DNA from 2 places in the Streptomyces tatrensis genome. Region 1 is predicted to be linked to the other one. Evidence: riboswitches for the same ligand, from Rfam matches in the RefSeq annotation. Region 1 holds a riboswitch; the other holds the start of a gene.
What was found. A riboswitch is a leader RNA that binds a small molecule or an ion and turns the genes downstream of it on or off. The one in region 1 is predicted to bind cobalamin.
Positions count from the first base shown of each region.

Region 2: it holds a riboswitch for cobalamin, as region 1 does, so the genes downstream of both, ACODT5_RS08820 (ribonucleoside triphosphate reductase) here and ACODT5_RS18745 (ABC transporter substrate-binding protein) in region 1, are expected to answer to the same signal.

Region 1 is NZ_JBMDLB010000011.1:695,693-699,835, reverse strand. It holds gene ACODT5_RS18760 (hypothetical protein) at 1-57, opposite strand, end outside; gene ACODT5_RS18755 (aldo/keto reductase) at 165-1,085, shown strand; gene ACODT5_RS18750 (helix-turn-helix domain-containing protein) at 1,187-2,233, shown strand; cobalamin riboswitch at 2,247-2,383, shown strand; gene ACODT5_RS18745 (ABC transporter substrate-binding protein) at 2,421-3,413, shown strand; partial or broken gene ACODT5_RS18740 (FecCD family ABC transporter permease) at 3,410-4,143, shown strand, end outside.
Region 2 is NZ_JBMDLB010000007.1:1,119,432-1,123,574, forward strand. It holds gene ACODT5_RS08820 (ribonucleoside triphosphate reductase) at 1-1,570, opposite strand, end outside; cobalamin riboswitch at 1,614-1,755, opposite strand; gene ACODT5_RS08825 (glycoside hydrolase family 71 protein) at 1,860-3,575, opposite strand; gene ACODT5_RS08830 (hypothetical protein) at 3,909-4,143, shown strand, end outside.

The DNA.
Region 1 (4,143 bases):
CGTGCGCCGGGTATGGCTGCACACGTCGTCGGCGGACCACTCGAATGCGCTGCCCAACTACCATCGCCGTGGGTTTCAGACCTTCAAGACCGAAGAGGATCCGTTGGATTCGGGCATGTCTTAATCAATGGCGGGCCGGCCGGGCGCGCGGACATGATCGCGCCATGACCTCACAGACGATCACAGCGGCGGCATCCGGCACGTGGACGCTCGGCGACCTCACGGTCAACCGGATCGGCTTCGGCACGATGCGCCTGACCCAGCACGGTGAGGCATTCGCGGCCGAGGCCGTTCCACGGGACCGCGACCAGGCGATCGGCGTACTGCGCCGCGCGGTCGAACTGGGTGTGAACCACGTCGACACCGCCGCGTTCTACTTCTCCTCGCTGCGCTCGGCCAATGAGCTGATCAACCGGGCGCTGGCCCCCTACCCGGACGAACTCGTCATCACCACCAAGGTCGGACCGGGCCGCGGTCCCTCGGGCCAGTGGCTGCCGCACGCCACCCCCGAGCAGTTGCGCGGCCAGGTCGAGGAGAACCTGCGCCAGCTCGGCCGCGACCACCTGGACGTGGTGAACCTGCGCATCGTCGGCAGCGATTCGATCGCCGAGCGCTTCGGCGCGCTGGCCGACCTGCGTACGGCCGGACTCATCCGGCACCTGGGCCTGTCCAACGTACGTACCCACCACCTCGCCGAGGCGCAGGCCATCGCGCCGGTGGTCTGCGTCCAGAACATGTACGGCATCGGCGCGACCCCCGAGCAGCAGGAGCTGCTGGAGATCTGTGGCGAGCAGGGCATCGCCTTCGTGCCGTTCTACTCGATCGCCGGTACCGGACGCACCGCCGGAGTGACCGCGGACGAGGCCACCGACCACAGCGCTGCGGTCCACTCGGTCGCCCGCTCCCACGGTGTCAGCACGGCCCAGATCCGGCTGGCCTGGACCCTGCACCAGGGCTCCCACGTCCTGGCCATCCCCGGCACCGGCGACCTCGGCCACCTCGCCGAGAACGTCGCCGCCGGCCGTCTGCGCCTGTCCGAGAGCGACCTCGCGATCCTGGGCGCCGCCCAGGACGGGACGGCATGAGCCTGTGGCCGGATGGCCGGATGGCCGGATGGCCGGCCGGCCGGACGCGGGCGGCCGGTGACCGGTCTGTGGCACCGGCCCCCACGGCCTAGCCTGGGGGAATGACCGCCAACGCCGGCCGCGAGCCCCAGTCCGACCTGCGGGACTTCCTGCGTTCCCGCCGTGCCCGGATCGGTCCCGAGGAGGTGGGCGTCGCCGCTCACCCGGGGAGGCGGCGCGTGCCCGGGCTGCGGCGCGAGGAGGTCGCGCAGCTCGCGGGGGTCAGCGTGGACTACTACACCCGGCTGGAACAGGGCCGCACCCTGCACGCATCCGCCGAGGTGCTCGACGCCGTGGCCCGCGCGTTGCGGCTCGACGCCACCGAGCGGTCCCACCTCTTCGACCTGGCCCGTCCGCAGCGGGCCCCCGGGCCCGGGCGGCGCGCCGCCGACCCGGCGGCGGCCGGTGCCCCCGGCACCGCGGAAACCACCGGCCCGCAGCGGGTCCGGGCGGGCCTCTACCAGGTGCTGGACGCCCTGGAGGTCGGCACCCCGGCGATGATCATGGGGCGCCGGCTCGACGTCCTGGCCGCGAACCGGCTCGCGGAGTCCCTGTACGCCGACTTCGGCGCGCCCGAGGCAGACCTCCCCGAGGCGGACCTCCCCGAGGCAGACCTGCCCGATTCGGACGCGGTGGAGCCGGGCGCCGCGGAGCCGGGCACAGTAGCGTTGGGCACACCGGGCCGACGCGGCCGCAATCTGGCCCGGTTCCTCTTCCTCGACCCCGCCGCCCGCACGCTCTTCGCCGACTGGGAGAGCGCCGCGCGCGGAGCCGTCGCCGCGCTGCGGTTCTACGCCGGCAGGCACCCGTACGATCCGGAGCTGAGCCCCCTCGTCGATGAACTAGCGTCGTTCGACCGGGACTTCCGGCGCTGGTGGGCCGGGCACGACGTGCTCGAGCACACCCACGGCACCAAGCGCTTCCGGCATCCCGACATCGGCGAACTGGCCCTGGAGTACGAGTCCCTCACCTTCCCGGACGACCCCGACCAGACCCTCTACCTCTACACGGCAGAGCCGGGATCCCCCTCCGACGAGGCGCTGCGGACCCTCGCCTCCCGGGCGGCGCGGACGGCGCGGCCGGCCGGCGCGGTGCGCCCGAGGCGCTGACGCCCCGCCCTTCTGGCACACTGGGCCGGGTTATCCAGGGCGGTGCAGGACAGGAAACCGGTGCGAATCCGGTGCGGTCCCGCCACTGTGACCGGCCACCCCCTCGCGGGGACCCGGGAGTCAGACACTGACGCACCGCCTCATTCGGTTCGACCAGGGGACGCGGATCCCCCGGAGAGGCTTCACCATGTCTTCGTACCCCCGTGCGCTGCTGCGCGCGCTCCTGCCCCTCCCCCTCCTGATACCGCTGGCCGCGTGCGGGGGATCACCCGCGGCGCAGGACGCGAAGGCGGCGGCGGGCGCCGCGCCCGGTTTCCCGTACACGGTCACCAACTGCGGTGTCACCAGCACCTATCAGGCACCGCCGCAGCGTGCGGTCGCCATGAACCAGCACGCCACCGAGATCCTCCTGGCCCTCGGGCTGGAGGGGAAGACCGTCGGGACGGCCTACCTGGACGACGCCGTACTGCCCGCCTACCGGCCCGCGTACGACAAGATCAAGGTGCTGGCGAAGGAGTACCCCTCCAAGGAGATCCTTCTCGGCGCCAACCCCGACTTCGTGTACGGCGGTTACTCCAGCGCCTTCGACAAGCCGCAGGGCCGTGACCGCGAGGCACTCGCGAAGTCCGGCATCAACTCCCGCCTCAGCGTGGAGTACTGCACCGACGGCAAGGTCGGCCTCGACCAGCTCAGGACCGAAATCGCCGAGGTGGCACGGACCTTCGGCGTGCCCGAGCGCGGCGAGCGGCTCCTCGCCGACGAACAGCGCCGCATCGAAGCCGTCAGCGCACGCGTGAAGGACAAGGCCAAGCCCGCCGTCTTCGTCTACGACTCGGGCGAGGCCTCCGCCTTCACCTCGGGCGGCAAGGGCATCGGCAACGAGATCGTCGCGCTGGCGGGCGGCACGAACGTGTTCGCCGACCTCGACGACACCTTCGGCGACGTGTCGTGGGAGAAGGTCATCGAGCGGGGGCCCGAGGTCGTCCTCATCTACGACTACGGCGGCACCACCGTCGAAGCCAAGAAGCAGCGCCTGTTGAAGGATCCGGCGCTGGCGCAGGTACCCGCGATCAAGAACCAGCGGTTCGTCGTGCTGCCGCTGTCCTCCGCCGTGCTCGGCGTCCGCGTCGCCGACGCCGTCGAATCGCTGGGCGGCCAGCTCCACCCCGACGCCGCGTGAGTCTCCGCGTCGCCCGCGCGTTCACCCGTACGCCGGCCGTACTGGCCCTGCTGGCCGCCGCGCTGGCCGCGTCGGCCCTGGCGGGGCTGGCCCTGGGACCGGTGCGGATCCCCCCGGGCCAGGTGCTCGACATCGTGCTCGCCGGGCCGGGACCCGGCGGGGGAGCAGGCGCCTTCGGGGCGATCGTGTGGGACGTCCGGATGCCGCGCGTCCTGCTCGGGGCCGTCGTCGGTGCGGGACTCGCCGTCGCGGGAACCGTGCTCCAGGCCCTCGTGCGCAATCCGCTCGCCGACCCGTTCCTGCTCGGGGCCTCCTCGGGGGCCTCGGCCGGAGCCGTGCTGGTGATCGTCTTCGGCGCCGGATTCCTCGGCTTCGCGGGCGGCGCCGCCGTACCGCTCGCCGCGTTCGCCGGGTCGATGGGCGCGCTCGTCGCCGTCTACGCGATGGCCCGGCGCGGCGGCGCCATGACCACCGGCCGGCTGATCCTCGCCGGAGTCGCCGTCCAGTACGTGCTGTCCGCCCTGACCAGCCTGATCCTGGTGCTCGCCGCCCATCCCGACCAGATCCGCAGCGTGCTGTTCTGGACCCTCGGCGGACTCGGCGGGGCCCGCTGGGGCGAACTGGCCCTGCCCGCCGGGGCCCTGCTCCTGGGCACCGGGCTGCTCGTCGCCCTGGCCCGGCCGCTCGACCTGCTGCTCGCGGGGGAGGAGGGCGCCCAGACGCTCGGCCT
Region 2 (4,143 bases), on a different contig from region 1:
AGGTCTCCAGCGAGCGCCGGACCAGCTTGCGGCAGGCCCCCGCCGTCGGGATCCGCTCGGGGGTGTACAGGTGCAGGACGGTGCCGCCCGTGTACTTGCCCTGCAGTTCGTCCTGGCGCTCCAGCGCCTCGAAGGGGTCGTCGGTCCATCCGACGGGCAGCTGGGAGGAGTTGGTGTAGTACGGGTTGGCGTCGGTGCCGGCCTGGAGGATGCCGGGGAAGCGGGCCCGGTCCTCCTTCGCGAAGCGGTACGTCGTGCCCTCGGCGGGGGTGGCCTCCAGGTTGTAGAGGTGGCCGGTGCTCTCCTGGAAGTCGACCATCCGGGCCCGTACCCGGTCCAGGAGGCGGACCGCGAGGGCGTGACCCTCGGGCGCGGTGATGTCGTGGGCGTCCCGGCTGAAGTTGCGGACCATCTCGTTGACGCCGTTGACGCCGATGGTGGAGAAGTGGTTGCGCAGGGTGCCCAGGTACCGCTTGGTGTAGGGGAAGAGACCGCCGTCGATCAGGTCCTGGACGGTGGTCCGCTTGAGTTCGAGGCTGTCCTTGGCGAGCTCGCACAGCCGGTCCACCTCGGCCAGCAGCCGCTCCTCGTCGCCCGCGTAAAGATGCCCGAGGCGGGCGCAGTTGAGGGTGACCACGCCGAGCGAGCCGGTCTGCTCGGCGCTTCCGAAGAGCCCGTTGCCGCGCTTGAGCAGCTCGGTGAGGTCGAGCTGGAGCCGGCAGCACATGGAGCGGATCATGTTCGGTTCGAGCTCGGAGTTGATGAAGTTCTGGAAGTACGGGAGCCCGTACTTGGCGGTCATCGCGAAGAGCCGCTCGGCGTTCTCGCTCTCCCAGGCGAAGTCCTTGGTGATGTTGTAGGTCGGGATGGGGAAGGTGAACACCCGCCCGGTGGCGTCGCCTTCCGTCATCACCTCGATGTACGCCCGGTTGATCATGTCCATCTCGGCCTGGAGCTCGCCGTAGGTGAATCCGGCCTCCTCCCCCGCGACCACCGGGACCTGCTCGCGCAGGTCCTCGGGGCAGGTCCAGTCGAAGGTGAGGTTGGTGAAGGGGGTCTGGGTGCCCCAGCGCGAGGGGACGTTGAGGTTGTGGACGAGCTCCTGGACGCACTGCCTGACCTGGTCGTACGTCAGCGCGTCGAGGCGGACGTAGGGCGCGAGGTAGGTGTCGAAGGAGGAGAAGGCCTGGGCGCCCGCCCATTCGTTCTGCAGGGTGCCGAGGAAGTTCACGATCTGGCCGACGGCCGAGGACAGGTGCCTGGGCGGGGCGGAGTCGATCTGGCCGGGGACCCCGTTGAACCCCTCGGTGAGCAGGGTGCGCAGGGACCATCCGGCGCAGTAGCCGGAGAGCATGTCCAGGTCGTGGATGTGGAGGTCGCCCTCGCGGTGGGCGCGGGCCACGGCAGCGGGATAGACCTGTTCCAGCCAGTAGTTCGCCGTGACCTTGCCGGCGGCGTTGAGGATGAGCCCGCCGAGTGAATAGCCCTGGTTGGCGTTGGCGTTCACCCGCCAGTCCCGGCGGTCCAGGTATTCGGTCACGGTCTCTACGGCATCGACGACAGCAGTCACGGCGGCCCTCCCACGAGGCTCGGCACGGAAGAATGGCGGGCGCTTTCGAGCGCCCGTGCCGGCAGGTGTCGGACTGGTCCGCCGTGGCGGACTTGACCGTTGCGGGGCAGTCCCGGATTCCCACCGGGTTCCCTGTTGCCTCGGTCGGGGAGAGGCCCCGCCGAACCGGCAAGACCAACACTACATATGGATATGACCACAGCGCGCCACCACTACATATGGGGTGACGAAGGTCCCGAACGAAGGGACTTCGGCCCCTGCGGAGAGTAGCCGCAGGGGCCCGGCGGGCTCAGCTCCGGCCGCTGCTGGCGGCCTGGTACTGGAGGTCCTGCACCTCCACCGTGCGGTCCACCCGGTACCCCAGTTCCACCCGGGCCCCGGTCCTGCCGTCGCGCACCACGGCCGCCGAGCCGGTGCCCGGGCTCAGGGGCAGCAGCTCGGAGTGGACCCCGGCCGGGGCCGCGTGCGTGTCCCCGGCCGCTCCCACGGCCGTACGGATGCTCGCGGGCGCGGTCAGGAAGCTCAGCACCTCCACCGTGTCCCGGGCCGCGGCGCTGCCGCCGCGCAGCGACATCACGAGGGACTGGCCGCCGCTCGGGTCGGCGGCGGCGAACTGGGTGCGCGAGCTGAGGTACAGCGTGTCCCGGACGATCTTCGGCCAGCCGCCCGTCTTGAACCGGGTGAGGTAGTACGAGGAAAGGTCCAGGTAGGCATGGCCGTTGTGCAGGGAGGGCGCGAACTGGCTGCCCTCGCTGTAGTCGTTCCAGGTGGTGAGCTGGACCCAGTCGGCCCCGTCCTCGATGGCGCGGTTCCATGTGGCGCGCAGGGTCGCGGTGTTGCCCGCCTCGTCATAGATGCCCTGGTTGGGGCGGGCGTCCTGGACGGAGACGGGCTGCATCCAGATCTTGCCCGCGGCGTGGGCGCGCCGCACGTCGCGCGTGGAGCTCTCCTGGCCGACGTAGCTGCGGCTGCCCCACTCGGAGAATCCGTAGCTGATCGACTCGAACGCGCCGTTGTGCGCGCCGAAGTCGAGGAAGAGCGGGACGAAGGCGGTGCGGATGCCGTGCCGGGACTTCAGGACGTCCATGACCCGGGTCCACCAGGCGGCGCTCTGCTGCTCCGCCTTGAACGGCGAGACGACCAGCCGTCCGTCGGGGAGCCGGTGGGCGGCGGGTGTCTTGCCGAGGTCCGCGAGGAGGTCGGCGAGCACGACCGGGTCGTCGGTGTCCAGGGAGGTCATGTCGGGCATCAGCATGACCTTGAAGGCCGGGTCCACCGAACGGGCCGCCTCCATCAGGAGCTTGCAGCGTTCGAGGTTCTTCCCGGAGAGGGAGAGCAGGTCGAGGGTGAATCCGTCGATGCCGGCGGCGCGGGCCGTGCGGACCTCCTGCTGGAGGTTGGCGAGCTCCCAGTCCCCGGCCTTGGGCGCGACGGGCAGCGGCCGGTCGCGCAGCAGGCCGCCGTAGCGCTCGTGCTTGCCGTTCTCGCCGTCCGGCTTCAGGTAGTTGCGGGTGTAGTAGTCGACCTCGGCGGGCGCGTTGTCCAGGGAGAGCGGGTACGGGGTGAAGTAGTGGGCGAAGACCAGCTTCTTGCCGGCGGCGCCGGAGCGCAGGGCGGCCGGCTGCGGCAGGTCGAAGGGCAGGGCTCCGGTGGGGCGCGCTCCGCCGTCCGCGCCGGACCCCTGGGCCTTCGGGTCCGGAGCGCGCCCGGTCGGGCTCTGCGGGGCGGTGGTGCCCGGGCCGGTGGCGGCGGGGCCGGATGTGGTGGGCGCGGGGCTGCCGCCCGGGATTCCGGGCAGGGTGTCGGCCGGGCCGGGCGCCGAACGGGCCCGTGCGTCCGCGACGGTACGGGGCTCCCAGGCGAGGCCCGTCGCGGCGCAGACTCCCGCCAGGAGGAAGGCGGACAGGAGGAGGCTCAGCAGGGGTCTTCGACGCCGGAAGCCCGCACGGCGCCGGTGCGACGCGGGTTTCGTGCCGCGCCCTGACCGACGCCGGTCCGCACTCATGCTGGTCCTCCCCCGAATATGCCCGCGCCATGCCCGTACATCGGGCGGCACAGCAGCAGTACAGCGGATTCCGGGCCCCCGGACAACTGTTCCCCGGGAGAAGGGACATGAGGCATCTCTTCGCCATCGCTGGACAAAGGCGTGTGACCTGTACAACTCCTGCGATCACCGGCGCCACGGGCTTTTCACCGGAATAGGGAGTTCCACTGGCCTTTAGCGAGAAATGGCGCATAATCGTCTTCATGCGGCTTGAAACGACCCTCTTGCCGCAGGTCACGCATGCAGGGGGGCATCGTGTCGATGAGGGATTCCAGAGGAGCCGGTACGTTTCCGGTGACCTCCGCGGAGCTGTCCCGTCTTTTCACCGCCGTGCGGCGGGGCAAAGTGCTGACCGTCACCGGACGGTTCCGCGAGCCCCGGAGCCTATTGGTGCGGGAGATCGGGCAACGGCTCGCGTCCAATTTTTACGACGGTGTGGCCGTGGTGTCCATGGACAGACGGTTCGGAGTCCGCGACCTGACCGCCGCACTGGGCTGCGTACCGGGCATGCCGTTCCTGCCGTGCGGGA